3 regions of the Streptomyces sp. NPDC017979 genome follow, and region 1 is predicted to be linked to each of the others. Evidence: riboswitches for the same ligand, from Rfam matches in the RefSeq annotation. Region 1 holds a riboswitch; each other region holds the start of a gene.

The links. Region 1 has a riboswitch for cyclic di-AMP ahead of ACH4E8_RS22400 (M23 family metallopeptidase). Riboswitches for the same ligand answer to the same signal wherever they lie in the genome.
Region 2: it holds a riboswitch for cyclic di-AMP, as region 1 does, so the genes downstream of both, ACH4E8_RS18620 (M23 family metallopeptidase) here and ACH4E8_RS22400 (M23 family metallopeptidase) in region 1, are expected to answer to the same signal.
Region 3: it holds a riboswitch for cyclic di-AMP, as region 1 does, so the genes downstream of both, ACH4E8_RS14420 (C40 family peptidase) here and ACH4E8_RS22400 (M23 family metallopeptidase) in region 1, are expected to answer to the same signal.

The regions. Positions count from the first base shown of each region.
Region 1 covers NZ_JBIRGU010000009.1:19,102-22,520, forward strand. Annotated here, with positions in the region: gene ACH4E8_RS22395 (PrsW family intramembrane metalloprotease) at 1-430, shown strand, start outside; gene ACH4E8_RS22400 (M23 family metallopeptidase) at 718-1,716, opposite strand; cyclic di-AMP (ydaO/yuaA leader) riboswitch at 1,728-1,873, opposite strand; gene ACH4E8_RS22405 (PP2C family protein-serine/threonine phosphatase) at 2,107-3,231, opposite strand; tRNA gene ACH4E8_RS22410 (tRNA-Met) at 3,379-3,419, opposite strand, start outside.
Region 2 covers NZ_JBIRGU010000006.1:141,749-145,167, forward strand. Annotated here, with positions in the region: gene ACH4E8_RS18610 (M16 family metallopeptidase) at 1-133, shown strand, start outside; gene ACH4E8_RS18615 (M16 family metallopeptidase) at 130-1,527, shown strand; cyclic di-AMP (ydaO/yuaA leader) riboswitch at 1,835-1,995, shown strand; gene ACH4E8_RS18620 (M23 family metallopeptidase) at 2,009-2,788, shown strand; gene ACH4E8_RS18625 (HPr family phosphocarrier protein) at 2,963-3,244, opposite strand.
Region 3 covers NZ_JBIRGU010000004.1:331,293-334,711, reverse strand. Annotated here, with positions in the region: gene ACH4E8_RS14430 (8-amino-7-oxononanoate synthase) at 1-338, shown strand, start outside; gene ACH4E8_RS14425 (ATP-binding protein) at 503-934, shown strand; gene ACH4E8_RS14420 (C40 family peptidase) at 982-1,458, opposite strand; cyclic di-AMP (ydaO/yuaA leader) riboswitch at 1,462-1,658, opposite strand; gene ACH4E8_RS14415 (hypothetical protein) at 1,965-2,282, opposite strand; gene ACH4E8_RS14410 (ATP-dependent Clp protease proteolytic subunit) at 2,296-2,925, opposite strand; gene ACH4E8_RS14405 (PASTA domain-containing protein) at 3,198-3,419, shown strand, end outside.

The DNA.
Region 1 (3,419 bases):
CCCGGTCTTCGGGCTGCTGACGTGGCTGACGATCTGGTCCCGGCAGCGGGAGTTGCGCACGGTCTCGTCGGCGCTGCCGGCGTACGCGGCCGCCGGCTGGCTGGCGTCCGCGGAGCCCCCGGCGCTGGCCTCCATGCGGGCGCGCACCGCGGCCCGTGACTTCGCCCGGCGTACGCAGGGGCCGGCGGCGGCGCACGCGGTGGCGGAGTACCAGCGCTTCGCGACCTCGCTCGCCTTCCTCCGCCACCGGGCGCAGCGCGGTGCGGTCGACCCCGACTTCGTCGCACGGGAGCAGGAGTTGCTGCACCACATGTGGCGGCGCAAGGAGGTGGCGAGCCCGGCACTGACGTACGCGGCGCGGTCGACGGGCGCGGTCTGGGTGCCCCCGCCGTACCGGGACTACGAGGGCTACAACCCGTACCGGGTGTGACGCGGACCCCCCGAAGCCCGGGCGCACGCACCCGTGCGCACGCAAAAAGACCGACGGCCCTGGCGTCGGGGGGTGACACCAGGACCATCGGCGATTCAGGGACGACGGCGTACGACGAGGCCGAGCCAGGTCAGGCCGAGCAAGGCGGGACGAGGCAGTGCAGGGCGGCCCGCCGAAGACGCCCGAGCCCGCACACCAGCCGAAGCTGGCAGCTCAAGAACTCACGGGCCCCGGCGCACCGCACCACTCGTCACAGCCGTCGCGCTGAGCGCCATGCGCTCAGCGACTCAGACCGAGAGGCCCTTGCTCTGCAGCCAGGACGCCGGGTTGATCGTGGCGCCGCCCGGGGTCTTGACCTCCATGTGCAGGTGCGCACCGGAGACGTTGCCGGTCGCGCCCACGCGCCCGACGCCGTCGCCCGCGACGACCTTCTGGCCCGCGCCGACGCTGACCGACGACATGTGGGCGTACATGATCTCGGTGCCGTCGTTCAGCTCCAGGATGACCTGGTAGCCGTAGGCCGGACCGGACCAGCCGGCGGACTTGACCGTACCGGCGCCCACGGCCTTCAGCGGGGTGCCCGAGGAGGCGACGAAGTCAAGGCCGGTGTGCTGGCCGGAGGACCACATGGAGCCGGACTGGCCGTACGTCGCCGAGATGCTGTACGAGGAGAGCGGCAGCGCGAACATCTTCGCGAGCTTCGCCTTGCGCTCGGCCTCCGCCTTGGCCTTGGCCTCTGCTTCGGCCTTCTTCTTCTCGGCCTCCGCCTTCGCCTTGGCCTTGGCCTGGGCTTCCTTCTCGGCCTTCTCCTTCGCGGCCTTGTCGGCGGCGGCCTGCTTCGCGGCCTCGGCCTGGGCCTGCTGCTGCTCGGCCTGCTGGAGGATGCGGGAGCGCAGGGCCTCGCCGGCGCCGCCTTCGGCGGTGGCGCCCATGGCCATCAGTTCGCTGGCGCCCTCGGTGGACTGGTCGTCACCGGACGGGTCGTCGTTCTTGTCGTCACCGCCCCCGAGACCGTCGGGGAGGGAGATGGAGACCGGGGGCTTGTTCTGCGCGGTGGCGATGCCGCCCGCGCCGACCGCCGCGATGACACCGACGCCGAGGACGGTGGAGCTACGGGCGAAGGCCCTGCGCTGCTGGCGCAGGACGCGGTGGCGGCCGCGCGACGAACCGACGGTCTCCGCGCTGGGGTTCCACTCGCCGTACGAGCGCTCGGCCCCGTTTTCGCTGAAGGCACCGGTCCTTGAGGACCCGGCAGGAGCTTCCGGGGCAGGGCTGTTGGACGCCACTGAGGCGTACTCCTTTCCTTCCTTCTCGCCTACCGGGTTAGCTGACGGGTTCGGAGCAGGAAGGTCTCCTACGGAACGCTTCGCAGGCTGCGAAGCATCCGATTCACCCCAAGAGGTGGTTCCCCGGTTCCCTTGCGGGATTCGGCGCGTGCGCACGGCGTCGCCCTGACGGCGACTGGGACGACCGCGCTGCGTTATCGAACGTTAATAGACAGGGGGACCGTATTCCAAGCCGGTCCCCATGATCGTTAACGATGATCGCGGAACCAACCGGGACACAAGCGGCCGGATTCGGGCGACTTGAGCGGCCCGAACGAGGTTTAATCGGCACCGCACCCTCGCCATGCCCCTGACAGCACGTCATATCGCGCGCTCCGAGCAGCCGTTCGACTACGCTGCGTGGAGCCTCGACGGGAGGGCAGCGGGCCGGGTGACCGCCAGCAGCGCCATGTCGTCCGTGGAGCCGCCTCCGGTGTGCCGGCGCACGTCGTCGATGAGCGCGTCCAACAGCTCCCCGGGCCCCGGGAAGGCCCGCCCGAGCAGCCGGCTGCCCGGTTCGTAGAAGGCCCCGGAAGCGTCCCGCGCCTCCGAGAGCCCGTCGGTGTAGAGCAGCAGCGTCGCCCCCGGCGGCATCGGGTGCTCCTCCACCCGGTCCGGCCACTCCCCCAGCGCCCGCATCCCGAGCGGCAGCGCGGGTTCCTGCGGCGCCAGCCGCCCCAACTCCCCGTCGTCGCGGAGCAACAGCGGCTCCGGGTGCCCGCGGTTCACCAGCCGTACGACCCCCCGCCCGTGCGGGATCTCCGCGATCACCGCGGTGGCGAACCCCTCGAAGGAGTCCACGTCACCCTCCCCCCGCCGCCCCGCCTCCCGGGTCAGCGCCCGCTCCATCCGCTCCGCCACCCCCTCCAGGGCGCCCTCCTGCTCGGCCGCCTCCCGGAACGAGCCGATCAGCACGGCCACCGCCTCCACCGCGCCGAGCCCCTTGCCCCGCACGTCCCCGACCACCAGCCGTACCCCGTGCGGGGTGTCCTGCACCGCGAAGAGGTCACCGCCGATGAACGCGTCCGCGAGCGCCGCCTCGTACCGGGCCGCGATCCGCAGCCCGCCGATCTCCTCGGCGGGGGTGGGCAGCACGGCGCGCTGCGCGGTCTCGGCGATCACCCGGGCGGAGGCCAGCCGCTCGTTGCTGCGCGCGACGACCCGGTTGATGAAGAGCGCGAGCGCCGAGACCGTGACGACGGTGGTCAGCTCGGTGTACGCCTGGGTCTGCCCGATCGAGTGGTTGTAGACGTCCAGGGCCAGCTCGGTCAGCACGGCGAAGGCGCCGGTCGCCAGCGTGACGGACCACGAGAAGAACGGGGCGGCGATCAGCGGGGCGGCCGTGAACATCGGCACCGCCGTGAACTTCCCCGGGGTCGAGAGGTCGTAGACCACCCCGACGATGATCATCAGCGCCGGCAGCATCCGCGCGAAGCGCCGGGCACCGAAGTTGTTCCGCTGCTCTTCCTCCGCCACGGGTGCTCTCCTCCCCCCTCAGCCTCGGGGCGGGGGGCGCGGACGGCGAGCCGGCTGGGCCGGCCGGGGGACGCCCGTAGGGCCAGAGACCCGGGAGGGAACGACTACGGCCCGGCACTCTTTCGAGTGCCGGGCCGTGGCCTTCAGTAGCGGGGACAGGATTTGAACCTGCGACCTCTGGGTTATGA
Region 2 (3,419 bases), on a different contig from region 1:
CCGCGACATCGCGCGGGCCCGCTTGCGCCCGGACAACCGGGCGGTGCTGGTGTACGAGCCGCTGCCCGCCGCCGAAGCCGGCGACGACGCCGACGACGCCCAGAACGACGCAGGAGAGGGGGCGGACCAGTGACCGACGCCGCCGAGCCGCTGACGACGATGGACTTCCACCCCAAGCCCGCGTCCGGGGAGCCCACCCCCTGGGCGTTCCCCGCGCCCGGGCGCGGACAGCTCGACAACGGCCTGACCGTGCTGCACTGTCACCGCCCCGGCCAGCAGGTGGTGGCGGTGGAGGTCATCCTCGACGCCCCGCTGGGCGCCGAGCCCGAGGGCTTCGACGGGGTGGCCACGATCATGGCCCGCGCCCTGTCGGAGGGCACCAAGACCCGGTCGGCCGAGGAGTTCGCGGCCGAGTTGGAGCGCTGCGGCGCCACGCTGGACGCGCACGCCGACCACCCCGCCGTCCGGGTCTCCCTGGAGGTCCCGGTCTCCCGGCTGCCCAAGGCGCTCGGGCTGCTCGCCGAGGCGCTGCGCGAGCCCGCGTTCGACGACGGCGAGGTCAAGCGGCTGGTCCGCAACCGCCTGGACGAGATCCCGCACGAGACGGCCAACCCGGGCCGGCGCGCCGCCAAGGAGCTGTACCGGCGGCTGTTCCCCGCCTCGCTGCGGATGTCCCGGCCCCGCCAGGGCACCGAGGAGACGGTCACCCGGATCGACTCGACGGCCGTACGGGCGTTCTTCGACGCCCACGTGCGACCGGCCACCAGCACCGTGGTCGTCGTCGGCGACCTGACCGGCGTCGACCTGGACGCGCTGCTCGCGCAGACGCTCGGCGCGTGGACGGGCGACACCGCCCCGGCGCACTCCCGGGCCGAGATCACCGCCGACGACACCGGGCGCGTGATCGTCGTGGACCGCCCCGGCGCGGTGCAGACGCAACTGCTGATCGGCCGGATCGGCGCGGACCGGCACGACCGCGTCTGGCCCGCCCAGGTCCTCGGCACGTACTGCCTGGGCGGCACCCTGACGTCCCGCCTGGACCGCGTGCTGCGCGAGGAGAAGGGCTACACCTACGGCGTACGGGCCTTCGCGCAGGTGCTGTCCTCGGCGCCGGACGGGTCGGGGGCCGCGCTGCTCGGCATCAGCGGCTCCGTCGACACGCCCAACACCGGCCCCGCGCTGGCGGACCTGTGGCAGGTGCTGCGCACGCTGGCCGCGGAGGGGCTGACGGACGCGGAGCGCGACGTCGCCGTGCAGAACCTGGTCGGGGTCGCCCCGCTGCGGTACGAGACGGCGGCGTCGGTCGCCGGCACCTTCGCCGACCAGGTCGAGCAGCAGCTTCCGGACGACTTCCAGGCGCAGTTGTACGCGCGGCTGGCCCAGACGGGCACCGTGGAGGCGACCGCGGCGGTCGTGAGCGCCTTCCCCGTCGACCGGCTGGTCACGGTGCTCGTCGGCGACGCGGCGCAGATCGCGGAGCCGGTGCGGGCGTTGGGCATCGGCGAGGTGACGGTGGTCAAGGGCTGACCGAGCCCTCTGACGACAGAGCCCCGGCGTCCGCGGACGCCGGGGCTCCGCCATGGGACCGTGCCGGCACCAGTCGTCACACGTCGGGCACACCGGCGCCATCGAACCGTCACCCGACGGCCGTGCGTCCGTTGCACGTTCGCCGTCCGAGCGTTGCATCTCGCCGCCGAATGTCCTTTTTGATGGGAACTCGGGCGACACGTGCTGTGGCATAGCCAACAAAGATCGTCGTTTGTTTGGCGAACGCGAGCGGGCCCGCCTAGCGTCGATCCGGCTGTTCGCCAGGAGCCCGCCGCACCCGCGGCACGGACAGTCATCGCCGAGTCCCCGCCGGGCGTGAGCCCAGGGGAGCCGGGGACCCAGATCCCCCGGGGTGAATCGGCCCCTCCGCGGCCTGCGGAGGAGCCGTAGGAGACCTTCCTCTCTCCGAACCCGTCAGCTAACCCGGTAGGCGAGAAGGAAGGAAAGGACCGGACCCGCCATGGCGTTCGCCCGCCCCACCGGGAAGCACCGTGCCCCCAGCCGCGTGACGCGCAGGAGCGCGAGCATCGCCGGCGCCGCGACCCTCGCCACCTCCGGGGTGATCGGCACCCTCGCGTCCCCCGCGTTCGCGACGGAGAACGAGCCGAGGAGCGACGCCGACACCGGATCGCTGAGCGCCGAGGACACCGGCACGCTCCAGATGCTGGCCGCCACCGACACCCTCGCCGAGCAGGTCACCGACCAGGCCGTGGACCAGAAGCGCGAGGCCGTCGCCCGCGCCGAGGCCGCGGCGGAGGCGAAGCGCAAGGCCGAGGCGGAGCGCAAGGCCGCCGAGCGGGCCGCCCGCGAGGCCGAGCGCCAGCGGCTGCTGAACTCCTACCAGCTGCCCGTCGCCGGCTCGCACGTCACCACCTCGTACCAGGCCAACAGCTCCCTGTGGTCCTCCGGCAGCCACAGCGGCATCGACTTCCACGCCTCCTCCGGCACCGAGGTCGTCTCGGTCGGCGCGGGCACCGTCGTCGAAGCCGGCTGGGGCGGCGCGTACGGCTACAACGTCGTCATCAAGATGCGGGACGGCTCGTACACCCAGTACGCCCACCTCTCGGCGGTCACCGTCGGCGAGGGGCAGGCCGTGATGCCCGGTCAGCAGATCGGTCGCGCGGGCTCCACCGGCAACTCCACCGGGGCGCACCTCCACTTCGAGGCCCGCTCCGGCGCCGACTACGGCTCGGACGTCAACCCGGTCGCGTATCTGCGCGCCCGGGGCGTGAACGTCTGACCCGGCGGATTCGCCTTTCGAAGTGCCCCGGTGCGCACCGCGCCGGGGCACTTCGGCTCTCCGTCGGCCGGCTCCCTGCTGGTCGTAGGGAACGACAGAGGCGCTGACCCGAAAGGATCAGCGCCTCTGGTGCGGCACGAGCCGCGTGCCCACGAAGGTCGAGCGAGAAGTGGCTCAGACCGTCTCCGGCAGTTCCTCCAGCCCTTCGGCGACCAGCTTGGCCAGCCGGTCCAGGGCGGCGTCCGCGCCGTCGGCTTCGGAAGCGAGGACGATCTCCTCGCCGCCCTGCGCGCCCAGGCCCAGCACCGCGAGCATGGAGGCGGCGTTGACCGGGTTGCCGTCGGCCTTGGCGATCGTCATGGGGACGCCGGAGGCCGTGGCGGCGCGGACGAAGATGGAGGCGGGTCGGGCGTGCAGGCCCTCGGCCCAACCGACGGTGACACGGCGCTCAGCCATGGTGTTGCCCTTCGAATCAGCTGTTGTCTAGACCAGTCCCGGTCAGTCTCTCACGACGCCCCGGGTGCTCCCACCGACCGTAGACCCGCGGCCGGCCCCCCTCCCGGCCGGACGGCCCACGGGTCGGGGCGCGTCCGGCGATGGTGCCCGAGTCGGGTCCGACCGCACCACCGCA
Region 3 (3,419 bases), on a different contig from region 1:
CGGAGCCCGGGCGCGCCGGCCGGGTGCGCACGGCGGCGAGGGACCTGTACGAGCGCTTGAGCGCGGCGGGCCTCATGGCGGTGCGCCCCGACGCCGCCGTGGTGTCCGTGCGGGCACCAGCGCCGGAAGCGGCGCTGCGCTGGGCCGCCGACTGCCGTGCCGCCGGGCTGCGGGTGGGCTGCTTCCGCCCGCCGTCGGTGCCCGACGGGATCTCCCGGCTCCGGCTCACCGCCCGCGCCGATCTGACGGGGGAACAGATCGCCGCTGCGGTGGAGACCGTCGTGCGCACGGCGCCCCCGGGCGCGCGGGGAGTGTCCAAAAACGGCCTTGCGTCGTAGAGTTCACCGCTTCGGGCGATGAATCCCTACGCATCTTGGCGGATCGCCTCACCCGGTACCGCGATGAGTGGCAGTGTGGCGCGCGAAGCACTGTCCGCGGCCGTCCGCGCATCCATCGGCTACGAAGTCGGAGCACGGCCCCGGTGGAAAGGGACGACGTCGCCATGGCAGACCTCCAGGAAGCCGCCATCACCCTGCCGACCGAGCCCGCCTCGGTCTCCGTGGCCCGCAGGTTCGTCACCGGCGCCGTGACGGGGTGGGGGCTTCCCGCGGGGTCGGACGCCCTCGACACGATCCGGCTGATCGTCTCCGAACTCACCACCAACGCCGTGCAGCACACCTTCGGCCAGTCGCCCACCTTCCGGGTGGACGTGCTGCTGGAGCGGGACGATGAACTGCGCCTCGGGGTGACGGACAGCCACCCGAGGTGGCCCCAGCGGCTGCCCGCGGCCGTGCGCCAGGACAACGGCCGCGGCCTGGTCATCATCCGCAGCCTCACGGCGCACAGCCGTGGACGACTGACCGTCGAGCCGACCGCGGACGGCGGCAAGACGGTCTGGGTCACCCTGCCCTGGCCGGCCCGTCGAACCGACTGACCGACAGGCCGACGGCCCGGCGCGCTCGAAGCGTCAGCGGACCGCCGTCAGCGGACCCGGCCGTACGACACGCTCCTGCTCCAGATCTTGTCCAGCTTCACCCAGGAGCCCCGCTTGGGCGAGTGCCAGATCTTCCCCTTCCCGGCGTAGATCCCGACGTGGTAGACGCTCCGCCCGGAGTGGAAGAACACGAGGTCCCCCACCTTCTTGTTGGCGGTCGAGACCCGACGCGTGGAGTTGTACTGCTGTTGGGCGGTCCGGGGCAGCTTCTTGCCGGCCTTCTTGTACGAATAGAGCGTCAAGCCGGAGCAGTCGAAGCGGCGCGGGCCCGCCGCGCCCCACCGGTAGGGCGCACCCTTCTTGCCCGCGGCGACCTTGAGCGCCTTGCCCGCGTGTGCAGTTGCTGCCTGGGCCTCGGACGTGCCGCCCGGTACGAGCATCGAGCCACCGAGTGCGGCGAGGGTCAGCGCGGAAACCGCGCCCGCCCGGCCGATCAGGAACGGGACGTTCATCTGCGCAGTCATGCGCAACCCTTCGTCAGCCGCCTGTGAAGGGTGACCTGTCGGGTTCGGGCGGACGAAGGTGCCCGGCCGCTGTCGCGGCTTCACCCCGAGGAACGTCCGGCGCACCGGCCGTCCCGTACTGCTCGGGTCCTCCACTCCTGCCGAAGCACTCCTGTCGACCAGTCATCCGGAACGGCGGCAGGACTCGGCGTCCGTTCGGACCGCCCCGCCGAGGTGACGGGGGCTTGTCGTCCCAGGGATCTTGTCCCACGCAATGCCGGATTTCCGAGTCAAAACGGCGGTATGTGAGTTTCAACACGAATGCGCCATTCAGGTGGACGCGCCGCATTTTCCCGTCGGTTGTGGACACCGGGGGAGGCTCGTACCAGCACTGGAATAGGACATTCCGCTAGAGGGATCGTCGTCCCGCGCAACTTGAGCGTATCGACCGGAGATGTCGCGACTACATCAAACGAGGTATCCCGGTGGGAACCCGGATGGCGGTTGACGTGTCGGATGACGAGCCGTCACGGGGGTGACTCGTCAGGGATGGTGACCCGCAGGGCCCGCCGCTCGCCGTCGAGCACCCGCAGCGCCCGGGCGAGGGTGGCGGCGTGCAGGGCGTCCTCCCCGCGTTCGTGCATCAGCGCCAGGGCGTCTTTGACCGCGATCGCCTGCGCCACCAGCGCCTGGGCGGCGCGCAGCGAGGAGTAAGTGAGGTCGCCGCGGCTGGGGTTGATGCGTCCCACCAGGTCCACGACGCGCAGATAGCCGTCGATCAGGTCGGCCTCGGCGCGGGTCAGCGCCGGCAGCGGCGGCAGTGGCGGCGGTTCGGGACGGGGCACGGCGCGCCTCCCGTCAGCCGCGGCCGGCCAACGAGGACTTGCGGCTGCCGATCACGTGGTCCACCAGCCCGTACTCCTTGGCCGTCGCCGCGTCCAGGAAGGTGTCGCGCTCCAGGTCGGCCGCGACCTGCTCGGCGGACCGGTCGGTGTGCCGGGCGAACAACTCCACCATCAGGGCGCGCAGCCGCAGGATCTCCCGCGCCTCGATCTCCAGGTCCGACGGCATGCCCCGGGTCGGTTCGTCGAGCCCGGGCTGCTGGAGCACGATCCGCGCGCCCGGCAGGGCCAGGCGCTTGCCGGGGGCGCCCGCGGCCAGCAGCAGCGCCGCGGTCGAGACGGCCTGCCCGATGCAGGTCGTCTCGATGTCGCAGGTGATCACCTGCATCGTGTCGTAGATCGCGGACATGGCGCTGAGCGAGCCGCCCGGGGAGTTGATGTAGAGCGAGATCTGCCGCTCCGGCGCCGCGTACTCCAGGTACAGCAGTTGGGCGATCACGTCGTTCGCCGCGGTGTCGTCCACGGGCGTGCCGAGGAAGACGATCCGCTCTTCGAGCAGCTTGGCGTAGGGGTCGAGAGTGCGGTTCCCGTGCGCGGTGCGCTCGGTGAACTGCGGCAGGACGTATCGGGCGGCGGGCTGCATCACGGCGTACCTCTCGGTGGTTCTCGGCGGCGCGCTATCTGTGAGAAATGTACAGGACGTACAGAAGCGCAAAAAGAGGGCTGCCTCTGAAGGCGGCGGCTGGTTTGCTGGTCAGGGGGCATTTCTCGCGGTGCGTGCACGCGCCAGAGGTGAAGAGCGGCACGGAAACTCCACATGATGATCACGAATCCATCACCTTCTGTCGGTCGGCCTGTCTGCACCGATCCGGCGCGGTTAGGTTCGGGCCCTCGAAAGAACTTCCGTGGGGGGATCGCATGACGTGGGGCGGGCAGCCGCAGCAGGCGCCGTGGGGCGGGCAGGCTCCGAAGCCGCAGGGACCCGGCTGGGCGCGCAAGCGCTTCGTCATTCCCGGAGCTGCCGTCCTCTTCTTCATGGGCGTCGGCATCGGTGCGTCGGGCGGGGGCGACGACGCGGGGCAGGACGGCCGGGCCGCGCCCGGGCCCACCGTCACGGTCACGCCCCGGGGCGGCGCGGCG